Regions from separate parts of the Paludibacter jiangxiensis genome, predicted to be linked through region 2. Evidence: riboswitches for the same ligand, from Rfam matches in the RefSeq annotation. Region 2 holds a riboswitch; the other holds the start of a gene.
The links. Region 2 has a riboswitch for cobalamin ahead of PJIAN_RS06030 (TonB-dependent receptor plug domain-containing protein). Riboswitches for the same ligand answer to the same signal wherever they lie in the genome.

Region 1: linked by a shared signal. The riboswitch ahead of PJIAN_RS12770 (ABC transporter substrate-binding protein) and the one ahead of PJIAN_RS06030 (TonB-dependent receptor plug domain-containing protein) in region 2 are both predicted to bind cobalamin.

The regions. Positions count from the first base shown of each region.
Region 1 is NZ_BDCR01000004.1:623,802-631,686, forward strand. It holds gene PJIAN_RS12750 (TonB-dependent receptor plug domain-containing protein) at 1-225, opposite strand, end outside; gene PJIAN_RS12755 (ABC transporter ATP-binding protein) at 355-1,179, opposite strand; gene PJIAN_RS12760 (FecCD family ABC transporter permease) at 1,167-2,177, opposite strand; gene PJIAN_RS12765 (cob(I)yrinic acid a,c-diamide adenosyltransferase) at 2,178-2,708, opposite strand; gene PJIAN_RS12770 (ABC transporter substrate-binding protein) at 2,810-3,610, opposite strand; cobalamin riboswitch at 3,706-3,986, opposite strand; gene PJIAN_RS12775 (hypothetical protein) at 4,389-5,126, shown strand; gene PJIAN_RS12780 (transposase) at 5,323-6,036, shown strand; gene PJIAN_RS12785 (threonine/serine exporter family protein) at 6,240-7,007, shown strand; gene PJIAN_RS12790 (threonine/serine exporter family protein) at 7,004-7,498, shown strand.
Region 2 is NZ_BDCR01000002.1:203,883-211,767, reverse strand. It holds gene PJIAN_RS06045 (ABC transporter permease) at 1-904, shown strand, start outside; gene PJIAN_RS06040 (hypothetical protein) at 996-2,018, shown strand; gene PJIAN_RS06035 (YncE family protein) at 2,272-3,336, opposite strand; gene PJIAN_RS06030 (TonB-dependent receptor plug domain-containing protein) at 3,367-5,385, opposite strand; cobalamin riboswitch at 5,485-5,751, opposite strand; gene PJIAN_RS06025 (tRNA threonylcarbamoyladenosine dehydratase) at 5,864-6,688, opposite strand; gene PJIAN_RS06015 (DUF4197 domain-containing protein) at 7,282-7,885, shown strand, end outside.

The DNA of each region.
Region 1 (7,885 bases), on a different contig from region 2:
CACCTCAGCAAGATTGTCGTTCGGAAGTGCTTTGAGTGTACTTCCCGATATGATTTCCACTTTTTGAGGAATACTTTTCAGTAAATTTCCGGAACGTGAAGCGTTTACAACCACTTCATTCATTTGATATGAGCGAATGGAATCGCCGTCCTGTGGTTTAAGTCCTGCAGCAAAAACCGAAGTTCCTGCCGTCAAAACCGCAACCGATAGTAACAGTTTTCTCATTTGTTTTTAATTATTTGTTGAATTGAATGTGGTTCCTCTCAGCACTATCCGGAATGGCTGGTTGGAACGGGTTTATCGTTTAATTCGATTATTTTCAACTTTTCTAAAGTTCCAAACTTTAGAAAAGGTTTATTCTCTTTCTTTTTTCAATTTTTCTATCTGATGACGCGGCACCAGAAAAACGGTCGGGCGTCCCGTAACGGGATTTGGGCGGGTTACCACCACCGTTCTGTATACTTCTTCGATGATGGAGAACTGCAATACCTCATCGGGCATGCCCTGCGTATGGAGTTTTCCGCCATTCAGCAGCAACAACTTATTGCAGTACGAGCTGGCCAGATTCAGGTCGTGAATAATCATCAGCACCGTCAATCCCAGTTCGCAATTGAGTTCCCGCACCAGATCGAGCACCTGCACCTGATGGCTGATGTCGAGTTGCGAGGTCGGTTCATCGAGCAACAAGAGCTTCGGCTCCTGCGTAAGCGCCCGGGCCATCGCCGCCAGTTGCCGTTCACCGCCGCTGAGCGACGAGAGCGGCTGATCGCGGTATTTCAGAATACCCGTGAGCTCCATATATTTTTCGGCTTTCGCCACATCTTCTCTCTTTTCAAAAAACTGAAACAGTTCGCGATAAGGCAAACGCCCCAGCAATACATATTCCAATACCGACATCGAGGTATCCTCAATATGCTGAGTCACCACGGCAATAGTCTGCGCTTTCTGTCGCACCGGCATCGCACTCAACTCTTTTCCTTCGAGCAGCATGCTTCCCGATGATCTTTTCAGGTCGCCAAGCAGCATCTTCACCAGCGTACTTTTGCCCGACCCGTTCGGCCCGATAATGCCGGCAAAATCACCTTTATCGAGCGTAAAGCCGATCTGTTGCAAGTTGAAGCTTTTATATCCGCCACACAAGGCGTCTATCTGCAATAAAGGATTCTTTATTTCTTCCATGCCGAACCCTTTCTACTTAAAAGAATGATAAACAACACGCCTCCGGTAATTCCCGTCAGTACGCCCACCGGCAATTCGTTGGGTGCAATGAGCGTGCGGGCCAGTACGTCGCAGACGATCAGAAACAGACCGCCACCCAGAAAACTTGCCGAGAGCAGAATGCGGTAGTCCGATCCTACGGCACGCCGCATCAGGTGCGGAATGACCAGACCAACAAAACCGATAATACCGGCAATGGAGACGCACAAACCTGTCAGCAACGATGCTAGTACAAACAGCACCCGGATCGTCAGCTTTACATTGATGCCCAGATGTATTGCTTCGTCTTCGCCCAAACGCAGGGCATTCAGTGCATGTGCAAACAAATGCGTCAGCAGAAATACTCCAATACTACCGAACAACATCAGGCGAATGAGTCGCACATCGGGCTGTTCCAGCGATCCCATTGTCCAGAAGATAATATTGTGCATATCTTCGGCTGTCGATATCGACAGTAAAAACATCAGCAACGACGAGCAGACAAAACTAATCATTACGCCCGTGAGCAACATCCGGTTGATATTGGCGGCACTCTTGCCCATTCCCAGCACATACACCAGAAAGATGGTAACGAAAGCCCCGGCAAAACCGGCCACCGGAAGAAGCAATCCTCCCAGCGAGAAAGCGGTTCCCAGAACGATCATCAACGCCACGCCGAGCGAAGCGCCTCCCGATATTCCGAGTGTAAAGGGCTCCACCAGCGGATTGCGGTAAATGCCCTGTAAAATAACGCCCGACAAACTCAACGACGCTCCCACGGCAAACGCCAGCAACAGGCGCGGAACGCGCAGGTTCATCAATACGGAATACTCCATGCTGTCGGCATGTTGCAACACGTAGGGCAACTGCTTCCACGAGATATTGATGTCGCCCGAAAGCAGCGACCAGACTGATGCCACTACCAGCAACACCAGCAGTAACACCAAAAATCCGACGCGATATAGTTTGAATATTTTCATTTAAAACTCTATTCCCTCCCGGCTACGAATCTTCTTATCGTAGGGATGTTTTATCTTTTTAATTTCGCTCACGTAATCGGCCAGGCCTATCACAGCTTCGGTGGCTCCCCGACCGGTAATGACCAGTTCCAGCGTTGCCGGCTTCGATTTGATCAGGTCGAGCAGCAGCTCCTCTTCCAGATAATTATCACGTACCGAGATATTCAGTTCGTCGAGAATCATCAGGTCGTAACCGGCGGCAAAAAACTCACTTTTGATCTTGTCTACCGCATCGTATGTCTCCTGCCTAATTACATTCTCGTCCAGCGAACGATTCAGATGCGGGTGCCCCTTGGCAAAATTGAACACCTCGGCGCCCAGTTTACGCAGACTCTGCATCTCGTTATAACCGTATTTCTCCGGGTCTTTGCAAAAGGAGCAGTAGCACACCTTCTGACCGTGACCCAGCGCGCGGGTCGCCAGTCCGATAGCAGCTGTGGTTTTCCCCTTGCCGTCGCCCGTATATATATGTATCAAACCGTTATTTTTCATTGACAATTTTATCATTTACGATTTACGATTCCCATAACTCCGTCCGTTATGCCAGATTACTGTTTACTGAGTACTGTTTACTGTCTACTGAGTACTGCCTACTATCTCAACGCCTTCATCATCACCTCCAGCGTTTCGGCAAAAGTGACGGGAGTGGGCACGCAAGCCATATTGGAATCGATCACAATGACCTTCTTTTTGCGGACAGCCTCCAGATTGGAGAATTTCTCCCATCGCTGCTTCTCCTCCCGATCGATATTGCCCATGGTAACAATAAAGATCACCGACGGATTTTTGAGCAACACTGCTTCGCGGGTGATGGAACCCGAAGTCATTCCTTCGGCAATGTTCCGGCCACCGGCCAGCGAAATATAATCGTTCAGAAAAGTATTGGGAATTACTGCAAAAAGAGGATCGACACCAAGTTGGATAAATATCTTGCGTCCATCGGCTTTGCGGGCTTTCACACGGTCGATGCGCTGCTGTACCGACTGCAACACCTTGTCGGCAACGGCTTCGCGCCCCACCAACCGACTCAGTTGCCTGAACTGCGCACAGATTTCGGCATACGACTTCGGCATAGGGAACATCACAACCTGAATACCAAACTTTTTCAGTTGCGCAACGGTTTCGGGAGGAGTCATCGAGGAAGCAACCACCAGATCGGGCTTAAGCGACACCACTTTTTCTACGTTCACCTTGACAGCCGTGGCTACCACGTTCACCTTGCGGGTGGTTTTACAGTAACTGGTACAACCCACCAGCTCCTGTTCATCGCCGAGATATTGCAGGTTTTTTGTCAATGAGGGAGATAGAGAGATGATTCGTTTGGCAGGTGCTGCCAATAGCATAGCACATCCGAATGAAAGGACGAATCCGAGGAGCAATAAACGTTTAAGCATTGTGTAAACAGTAAATAAATGCTCGGGAAACTGCTCGGAGTATGACTACAAATGGAAGTAAGAGACATGCCCATAGAACCTTTTTCCCGAAGTTCCGGTTGATAAAAGCACTGGCAGGTCTTCTGGCTCATCCCCGTATCTGAGGCCTTCCCATTTTAGTAATGAGTAATGAGTAATGAGTATCGAGTGTTAGAACTGCGTACTTTTTACTGCATACTGCTTACCGAAAACAGTGGCAATGGTATTTCAGATACGTTTATGGGATTTACAGCTGCGGGTACAGCTCCGGAATAGTTCGTCAGCGACAAACGCACCGGATTCCCTTTTGGATCGTTTCCAGCACAGGAAACAATCACCAAATGCGGCGGCAAAGGTAAGGAAAGGTTTGAAAACTGCAAACGGATACAATCAAAATAATTTCTCCAAAACAATGACACAGCGAGGCAGACAACCAATTACAATATTGATATACAAACCAATACATATTAACCATTAAAGCATTAAGAAAAATGAAGAAACACGTCAAGCACCTTATATTTCCTAGTTTCATAAAATTAATTTTAACCTAAAAGCTGTTTTACGAGATGTTTTTTGTAGTTTTGAAGCCAGATAACAAGCAAAGAAAGCAATGGCTGGAAGCGGATTAACAGCAAAACAGTCTTAACCACGATTAACGCAGAGAACAGGATTACACAGAGGGAAATCAGAAACGAAAGCCGAGAGATACTAACAGGTAGATTGCATATATCAGCGTTAAACATAATTTTAAAAAAGAGCCATGAAACATGTAATCTTTATTATTGGAGTATTAATCAGTTTGCAGTTTTGCCTCGCTAATTCACTATTAATCAAAACTAGTGATTTATCAGCACAGCAGATAGCCTCAACAGATAACTCATCAAACGACACAACAAAAAATATCAAAAAACTGAGTATTAATACATCAACAAATGACAAAGAAAAAAAAGGCTTTGATTGGTATAATCTTTTGAGTGTGATTTTAGGAGGTCTTATTGGTTTATCCCCTGTAATAATTAACTTCTTTAGAAAACCCAAAATAAAAGGAAGAGTAATTAGCCAGTACGCTAATGTATGTTTGAATGAAAAAGGCGATAAGTATTCCACAATTCTACAGAAAATCTCTATTTTCTCGGAAAACAAAAATTTTTTTCTTAAAGATATTGAAATATTTGTAAAGTTACCTGGTCATTCTGAATTAAACTGCAAGAATTGGACATGGCGACAATTGACTTTTACCTTTGTTGAGAACGGAAACAATATTCAGAAAAAACTTATCATAGACCCCAAAGAATACTTACTCCACTTTACAGTTTTCCCTAAAGAGCAACCAATTATTGGCTATATTTCATTTACTTATGATTCAACAAAGGATGTAAAATTCGAATATGTCAAATATTTATTCAAGGATTATAAAGGCAATATTAAGGAATTAAGAATTAATGAATCTGAGATGGTTGACAACACTCAGATATTTGATGATTCTATATGGAAATAACACATATACTTTCGTGCATTCTGAAAGCCTGACCCGTGCTCTTCGCCTTAGCCGTTAGTAGTTATTTCGACCCCTCTTGGAGCAAGAATGTAGAGACAGCGGATCCTCGTTCAAGCTTAACGAAGTGTAGCTTGGACGCAAAATAAAATCGTTTGTAACTGATTAGTTTCCTTGTGCTATTAATTACCCATTAACCATGCACCGTTACAAACCCGAAATACACCATCGCCGTTCCATCCGGCTGAAAGGATACGATTATTCGCAGGCCGGATTATATTTTATCACGATATGCGTACAGGATAGAACGTGTTTGTTTGGAACGGTGGTCAACGGGAAAATGGCATTGAACGAGGCGGGTAAAATCGCCGTCAGTTGTTGGTTGGATATTCCCGCCCATTTTCCAAACGTAACGTTACACGAATACGTGGTAATGCCCAACCACATTCACGGCATCATCGAATTATCCGGAACGTCCGTAGGGGCGAAAAACATTTCGACCGAAAAAACGACCGAAAATATTTCGTCCGACGAAACGACCGGTTCCGGGACGGAAAACGAAACGGCCGGGATAGGAACGAAAAATATTTCAACCGATTCGTCCGAAACCGGTACGCCGGATAACTGGGCGAAAAATTTTTCGCCCCAACGAACCGAATCGCCCCAACGGACGGAACCGTCGGAATCCGAACCGTCGAATCCGCGCGGGACGTCACAAACCATCGGGTCGGTAGTACGGGGATTCAAAATCGGGGTAACAAAATGGATGCGTCAAAATTCGAACGTACACCACGTTTGGCAACGCAATTATTACGAACACATTATCCGCGACGAATTGTCGTATATCCGCATTGCCCGTTACATCAACGAAAACCCCGCAAAATGGCAAGGCGATAAATTTTATGGCGTCTGAATTAACCGATGTTCTTCCGCAACGATGATCAACCATTCAGAAATACATTCGGTCGTCATTTTCGCCATTCCTTCCATCGCCCCGGAAAACGCCCATCCAGCCCTATCTACTTTTTATAAAAAACTCACATAATTAATAATTTTGGTAAAAATATACTGTTTCAAGGGATTTCCGGTATTAATTTTGCAGTCTGAAATCACCTTATTACAACCAAGACATTTTCAATGGATCAAGTAAAATTTGTCGCTGAATATGCCGCTCACCTAATGGGTTGTGGCATACACACTTCCAGAGTGATCCGGAATACAAAGCGATTGGGCGACGCGTTGAATTTTGATGTAAATATCAGCGTATTCCAAAAGAGCATTATTCTGACTATTCAAAAAAACGAAACCCAACAGATTTTTAGTGAAGTAATTGAGATTCCGGCGCTACCCATCAGCTTTGAGCACAACTCCGAACTCAGCGGTCTGAGCTGGGAAGCGGTGGACAGAAAACTCTCATTCGAGGAGATCAAGGCGAAATACGAAAAGATTGTTTCCGCACCCAGAATGAACCAGTGGCTGGTTTTACTGCTGGTAGGTCTTGCCAACGCCTCTTTCTGCCGCCTGTTCGGTGGCGACTGGCTTTCGATGCTCATTGTATGCATTGCCACATTTGCAGGCTTCTACACCCGGCTGTTTCTTCAAGCACGCAAGATAAACCATTACATCATCTTTATCGTTTCGGCCTTTATCGCCTCCATGCTGTCGTCGACCGCTCTGCTGTTCAACACCACTTCCGACATTGCGCTTGCCACCAGCGTGTTGTATCTCATTCCAGGCGTTCCCCTAATCAACGGCGTGATCGACATTATTGAAGGGCATACCCTTACCGGCATCAGTCGGCTTACGAATGCCTTTTTGCTTATCATCTGCATTGCCATCGGCCTTTCTTTCACGTTATTCCTCTTTACCAATCGCTTAGTATGATAATTTTCGATATACTCTCAGACGGATTATTCGGCGCCATCGCAGCCATCGGTTTCGGCGCCATCTCCAATCCCCCGAAACGGGCCTTCAAGTTTATTGCTCTACTGGGCGCTATCGGTCATGCCTGTCGCTTTTGCCTGATGACGTACCTGCATGTGGACATTGCTTCGGCTTCGCTTGTCAGCGGATTGATTATTGGTTTCGGCAGTCTTTTGCTCGGCAAACCGATCTATTGTCCTACAACCGTGATTTTTATTCCGGCGCTGTTGCCCATGATTCCGGGAAAATATGCCTATAACACCATCTTTTCTCAGATCATGTTTTTGCAAAATATCAATCAACCCGATTTAAAGGCGAAATACATGGAAATGTTTTTCTCAAATGGTATGGTTACCCTGACGGTTATCTTTTTGCTGGCCATCGGAGCCACCCTGCCAATGTTTATTTTCCACTCCCGTTCGCATTCATTGACCCGACGGGCGTATAAATAAATATATGATCATCTGGGGCATTGTACCTAAACAAAAAGAATGACACATTATTCAGTTTCCTTAGCTCTCTTTGCAGTAAACAAATCTGAGATTAACCACAAAGAACGCAAAGCATGCGCAAAGTACACAAAGAAGTCATCTTGACTTTTCTAAAACAAAATAATTTCGCTCCTATGGAGCTCTAAAAAAGATTGTTCAACGATTTTCTACCATAATGTCGCTTCTCTGAAGCTTAATAAAAGCTCCTTTAGGAGCAATATTATGGTAGAAATTATCATTCTTTACGAATCAAAAGCTCCGTAGGAGTGACATTATAAAAAGTCAAGATGACTTCAAAGAGTAGACTTTAGGTAAATAATCCAATAGTCATTAAAAAAATCAAAGGAT
Region 2 (7,885 bases):
TAAGAAACTGGATGCTTACCATGTGGCAAATATCAAGCAAATGGTAGAAAAAGCACGTACCAAGATCGACGTAACCACCATCAAACTGGACGAGAAGGGAAACTCCAAAGTAACTTCGTCGATTGTTGCCACCATTATCGGAGGCCTCTCCACATTCCTTATCTACATGTTTATTTTCATGTACGGAGTGCAGGTGATGCGGGGCGTAGTGGAAGAAAAGACCAACCGCATCGTGGAGGTGATTATCTCTTCCGTCAAACCTTTTGAGCTGATGATGGGCAAAATCATCGGTATCGCTTTGGTGGGGCTCACGCAATTTCTGCTCTGGATAGTACTCACGCTGATTATTTCAAACATTGCCGGTTTTGCGCTCTTCGGCACCAGCATTAGCAACCTGCAGGCAGGTGCACAGCTACAAGGCGCCTCCACCAGTGGAGCTCAGCAGGCAATGATGACAGTTTTTCAGGGCTTGCAGGGAATCAATCTGGTAGAAATCGTTTCGTACTTCATCTTCTATTTTCTGGGAGGATATTTGCTCTACGCCTCACTATTTGCTGCCGTCGGCTCGGCGGTTGACAACGAAACCGACACGCAACAATTTATGATGCCCATCACCATTCCCATCCTGTTTGCCTTTTATGCTGCCATCTACAGCATCGAAAACCCCGACGGACCACTGGCATTCTGGTGCTCGCTGATACCCTTCACCTCGCCCATTGTGATGATGGTGCGCCTTCCGTTCGACGTTCCTTTATGGGAAAAACTGCTATCTGTAGGCCTGTTGGTGATTACTTTTATCGGCACCACCTGGCTGGCCGGAAAGATCTACCGCACCGGCATCCTGATGTACGGCAAAAAACCCTCGTGGAAAGAGATGTGGAAATGGCTGAGATATAAGAATTAAAAGATCAGACAAGACAGAATCGATCCGGTTTTTAACATAATAAGACCTATGTGTGAAGCTTTACACGTAGCACTAACCTGAAAGCATGATTATGAAGACAAATATTCTTATTGCAATTCTCTGTATATACTGTGGAAACATACTGCTCGCACAAGAAGTAACGAAACCTAAAAAGATAAGAGCAAAAGGAGATTACATCCATTGTCAAACCATGACAGCATTTCCAGAACAGTTCGAAACATATTTACGACAAGACATCTATGCTTTCAATAAGGGAAAAACCAATATCGGAGTAAATTACCAAGACAAACAAAAAGAGACTACTATTTCGATTTATGTCTATCCTGCACCACCTGCTATGGAGTATCGACTGAGAGATGAGTATTTTACATGTTTACAATCCATCGTCAATACCACAAAGCAAGGAATAGACTTTTCCGCAAAAGTAAGCAAGATTTCAAAAGACAACTATAAGCTTATGGCAATATCAGCATCTGCTCAACAAGCAAATTCTAACACAGTGCTAATGCTTTTTGAATGTGGTAAATATTTTATGAAATATCGCATTTCTTCCAATAAGTCAGACACGAGCACGCTTAGGGCAATCTCAAACAAATTGATTGAACGGTTTTCTCCAACAGAAATTGTAAAACACCAACCTTTAAAACCAGGAACAACAATCCACGTAGCTCCGGCAGTAATAGAAGACACAATAGGCTTTGCACCAATTATGGCAGCTGCACTTGCAAAAAGTAAGTGGGCAAATGAAGAAGTAGATTCGCTAGAAAAATGTTCAGGATTTCCAAGCCTTTATTTTGAAGAGCAAAAAAGAGCTCTTACAGATATGCTAGATAGATGGGAAAATGCAAAAAAACAGAATACTAGGTTTCAAAAGTATTTTAATGAATTGTCACTAATCCGAGACAATGGATTTTTAGATGAATTCATTTACGATCAATACAATGGCATTTTATTGCTACCAAGCAACCTAAAACTGAATTTAGAAAAATATGAGGTTTGGAAACAACAACACAAGACCGCTGCAAGTTTGGTTGGACCCATTTTCTATTATTTAGTTGGGTATGAAGAGTCATATAAACAAGAATCTAAGTAAGGCTCAGTGCATAAAACAACACAACAAATGAGGATTTCTTTCCATCATGACGGTACTGGAATATTCTGTAAAATCTAAACATCAAGCGATAGGGATGTCGCTTGTCCCATAAAAAAAGGATGCCGGTTGGGCATCCTTTTCTATTTACACCGGAGCAAGTCCGGGCGATAAGCGTTTGTTTCACAACAGACAACCCATCAACACTAAACAAAAATATTTTTAGCCGGTTTTCTGTGCATTCCGGCAATAAGTTTTATCTCACAAATACTACTTTCCAGGGATTGACACCGCTGGCGAAAGAGAATTTCAGTTTACCTGTCGAACCGAAGCAATAAACCGTTCCGTTAGAAACGTAGTCGGCGGCAGATGAAGTCACATATACATCGCCATTGGACGGATTGACTGCAATACTGCTTGCTGACGGCACTGTGGTTCCATCTGTAATAAAATTGCTAATCGCACCGGTTGAAACATTCATTACTTTTACAACCGAAGCATTTGCCGCATAATCGTAGTTGCAGAAGAAGAGTTTCGAGCCTGAAAGCGCAAAATCAGCGGCAGAAGAATTGTCATAGGTCTTAGCGACCGTATTGGTTTGCGGATTAATCATTTGTATCTCTGATCCGATAGAACCATAGTTACCGTGCGAAAGAACATAAACATTGCCATCGTCGCCTGTATGAATGGTAAATGGATTCATATTTACAGTAATTTTCTGGGTCTCGGTAAATGAACTGATATTAATAACAGACACTGTAGTTCCATAGTTACCTGTCATATAGTTCATGCCGCCGGAGTTAGAGACATACAGGTTATTATTTGCAACACAAATACCATCCGGATTTTCTCCGGCAGTGGCATAGGCTTCAATGCTCAAACTTGTGGTGTCGATACGGGCAACCGAACCATCGAAAGAGCATACATACGCTTTGTTTTTATTGAAAGCAATACAACGGGGCTGACGGGCAGAGCTGCCGTTTTGAAAACTGATCGTTTTCAGGAACTTTCCATTCAGGTCGGTAACCGTCAACACACTCGAAACATTTACCACAATGTAGATTTTACCCCCATACACTGCCATATCATTACCTGTATCACCCAGCCCGACTCCGTTTTGAGCTTTGTACCAGTCGATAGTAGAGGTTGCCTTGTCAATATTGTAAGAGGTTACCGTACTGTTGTTGTAGTTCATTGTTCCCTGATTCAACACGTAGACGCTACCATTGGAGGCCACCGTAGTTTCGTCTTTGGTACACGAAGTCAGCGCCAGGCTACTTACTGCCGCTAAAAAGAAAAAGAAGAGTTTAAATTGTTGCATAACACACTTTTATTTAATTGATTTCTAATTTCAGAACTTCACTCCAACACTCACGCGCCACGAACGGCCCGGCATCGGATAATTTTTCACGATTACATACTGTTCGTCAGTCAGGTTCAGCACCTCCAGTTTCAGATCTGTAGTCAGGTGGTGCAGCACAAACGAACGCCAGAGCGCCACACTGGTTTCGGCATAACCATCAATAACTGAATGGCTCAAATCATAACGATAACCGGAGAAAATGCAATTGACAGAACCGTTCACCAACGGAGTAAGTACGCCGAGGGTAGCCACGCCCGAATGCTCGGGACTATACGCTATCAGCTGACCGTACGAGGAGCTGACCAGATTGCTTTTATCCACGGCATGTTGATAGGTGTACGACACGTCCATCGTCAGGTGCAACGAACGGGAGCAGTTATACCCGCCACGCGCCGACACATCGGCGCCGGTAGTCTCTACCAGTCCGAGATTCAGCATCGACCACACAAATAAGTCTTTGGCCGGCACCGCAATAATTTTGTTCAACACCCGGTTGTAATAACCGTCGAGCGACAAAGCCAAATAACCATCCGGCGTTTTTTTCTGATAAGAGATACCGGCATTCCACTGACGGGCAGTTTCGGGCTTCAAATCCTTGTTCCCAATGCTACTGTAATAAAGATCATTGAACGTGGGCATTCGGAAAGTCTCCTTATAGAATCCGCGCAATTGCAAGCGGTCATCCTTAAAAGGTAGCCATGCAACAGAAACCAGTGGAGAAAGGCGATTGTGCCCATTGGCCGCCGTCCCCTGTTCAACATGTTCGGTAAGCGTTGTTGCCAGCAAAGAGGCCTCTACTTTAAGAGCCGATGACGTATAACGCCCTGTGACATGTCCGTAACCGGTAAAACGGGTCGGTGTCGGGAAGTCTGTCATATTAGAGGTCAGATGATTCAATTGAGCATCCAGTGCCGCTGAAGCGTTCAACCGGTCTGATATTTTTTTGAAAAGAGAAGATGTCAGGTAATACTCCTGTTGGTAGTAGCGATCATCAAGACCGCCGGTAGAGTTCAGGAAATACGGATCCACATAACGGGTATCCGAATAATCCGCTTTCAGGCTTGTTTTCCATTGGGTTGTGGAAGAGAGCGCAACCTTATACTGCAATTGCATAAAATAATCGTTTTCCCACAAACGCTGACCGGCAGCTGCAAACGGATTATAGAGAATGACCGCTCCCGGCAATCCCCGCGTGCTGGTATAGGCATAGCCTTTGAATGTCCAGTCGCGACCCTCAGCCGGCTGATAATAGAGATTGGCTTCCCCGTGAAAAGTCTTTACGTCGCTGTTGGCTCGTTTGTAATGCTCCAGCAAATTTCCATTTTGAAACGTAAACGGGTAACGTCCGTTGGTGCACTGATAATCGGCGATTACCGAAGAAAGAAGTTTACCAGACAGCCTGTTCTGCACCACTATTGCCGGATGCAACAACCCGAAAGAACCGGCCGTGAGCGAAACATCTGTTTTCATCAGATGAAGGCTGTCCAGTTTCGGTTTTGCACTCTGTACCGTTAGCAAACCTCCGGCCGACATAGCTCTTGCGCTTTGCAGCAAATCGGCATTGCTGCCATTGGCCAGCGCTACTTCGTCAACATTCGAAAGGTTCATGCGGCCCAAATCTACCTGCCCGTTTTGGATATCGCCCATCATTACCCCATCGTAACTCACACCGGTATGCGTAGCGCCCAATCCTCGGATGGAAACAGTCTTTAAGCCCCCTACTCCTCCGTAGTCCTTCACCGTCACGCCGGTAAAATGTTTCACCACATCCGAAAGCTGAAGAACATTGAATTGTTGAATAGAATTTTTATCGAAAACCTGAACGGGAGTCACTGTTTGGCTGATATGCGGCATAGGAGTAGCCGTAACCACCACTTCACGGATGCGCTGAACGGAATCGAGCTGGGCAAAAAGCGGAGCACAAAACGCCAGCAACGCCATTATTCCCAAACATTTAATTCCGGAACGTAGCAAAAAGGTACGGATACAAAGAGAACGTAAAAACATAAAACTGCTTGAATTACAAACAGCTTCGCGGTTGTGCAAAAAATCAAATGGAAACTATGCCGATTCTCATTTGGTTGTAAGCTCTTTCCTCGAAAGCCTAAACTGTGAACTGCATGGCAGGTCTCCTGACTTATCCCCGTTTCGGACAGCCTTCCCGTCAATTAGTATTCAGTACTCAGTATTCAGTATTCAGAAATTAATCTGTGTACTGTCGACTGTGTACTGTCGACTGAAAACAGTGGCTAAAGTAGCGCCAAAACGTTGCATAGGACTTACAGTAGCGGGTCTGTTCAGGACTTACACCTGATTCCCTTTTCATCACCTGCCGGGAACCCGGACAAGCGAACCAATGCGACGACAAAGGTACTGCTATTTTTTTATTTGAACAATGAACAACTGAAAGATTATTGGCAAATAGCAGCCAACAACCAACTTAAAATATTGATTTGTAGAATTATGCAATAAAAGACAATTAATTCTACTCCTGATCACTGCCGATTGAGTACTGCTGACTATTAATAGCCTGAACTACCAGTCCAGCCAACGTAAAACCAAAGATAGCCGTGATATGCGCAGCCGTTCCGTTGATTTGAGCCTTCATGCTGCACCATTCGTGATTCACCAGTTCGGGATCGCCGGGGCCAACCTCTGCCTTCGGGCAAAGGCATTTTTCGGTGCCGCAGGTTGCTTTTTGCCCGCGATTTTGAAGCAGCTCGTCGCTATAAACGCAGAGAAATTTCTTGGCCGGTTTCTCTCCCTTACGGATTTTCTTGCGAAGCGCCGACCCAAGAGGACAGCCGTTTACTTTCCAGAATTCAGCAATCTTAATACGGGTAGGATCCAATTTGAGCGAAGCTCCCATGGAAGAGAAAAGAACCGCATTGGTGCGGGTAACGGTACGAATAAGATGGGCTTTACTGCCAAGGCTATCAATCGCATCGATCACAAAATGATAGGATGCTAAATCGAAAGAATCGGATGTTTCTTCGTTGTAAATACGTTGGATCGCTGTAATTTCGGCTTTGGGATTAATTTCGAGGAGGCGCTGTTTCAACACTTCGGTCTTTACTGCACCCACCGTTTTGGTGGTAGCATGCAACTGCCGGTTGATGTTGGTCATGCAAACACGGTCGGAATCGACGATGGTTAGATGCCTAATGCCGGTTCGTACCAAACTCTCGGCACACCAGCTTCCTACTCCTCCAACGCCAAAAATAATCACCCGCGCATTGGCCATACGCTCCATCACATCATCACCCAGCAATAACTCCGTACGCTGAAACAATCCTTTTTCAATACCCATCTTTCTATTATTCTTACGGTTAGCTATTCAACCCATTCATCCGAAACGGGCGTGCAAAATTACGCAAAAAACTCAATAAAAAACAGTTGTCGCATATTCTTAACAGGAACTACGCATTCGAAGAATTATATAAGGGGCTTCCGCCCCTATAACCCCGACTTCCTTTTTGTCTTGTCACAAAAAGGAAGCAAAAAAGCCAAGGCTATGCCCGCTTCGCTCAAAAAACCGGCGCTCGTCAAGCTAAATTGTCCAAACTTGCCCCTTCCTTTCGTCAGGAGCTTCAAACAATGGACAATTTTACGCTTGCCTCTCTTGTTTTTTGGCTCACCGGACAATGCCAATCCTAATCTGACGTAGCATTCTTTCCAAATTAAGCCGCTATTTTTGCCTATATATTTAATACGCAATCTCTGCTATTCTTAACATGCTGTACGAACAATACATGGCAAGGGTTATTGCCTCAATCGGTTCAAAGCTCCATTCTGACAAAATATTTCTTTATCTTTGTCTTCATAAAGAGAAATAAAATCACAAACACGAAGCAACCGGGAAACAATTTGATTCCCTCCTGCTTTTTAAACATGGACAACAGAATGAACACATTCAAAAAAATGATTGCGTTTGCAATCACTTGCCTTTTCATTGCCGGCATGCCTTTCTGCCAGTCGGAAGCGACTACTAAAGTCACTAAAAAAACCACGACTGCAAAAACGACTACCAAAGCAAAAACCACCAGTACAACAAGCAAAAGTACAGCCACCACAAAAACAGACGTAGCTTCTGCTACGACACCAGCAACAACTGCCGCGACTTCAAACAGTAACGCTGCTTCAGGTCTGAAAGAAGCGCTTGTAACCGGTGTTACCAATGCTGTTCTATCACTGAATAAAGAAAACGGATATTTCGGAAATTCTCTATTGAAGATTCTTCTTCCCAAAGAAGCCGATCCCCTGGTGAACAATATCAAACTGATTCCCGGTGGCCAAAGCCTTCTTGATGATGTGGTACTGCGACTCAATCGTGCTGCAGAAGATGCTGCCGGTGAAGCAAAACCCATTTTCGTAAATGCCATTACAGGTATGAGCATTACTGATGCCACATCCATTTTGTTTGGTAGCGACAAAACAGGAGCAACCAACTATCTAAAAAAGAGCACATACAGTCAACTTACGGCCGCTTATCAACCCAAAGTTGAAG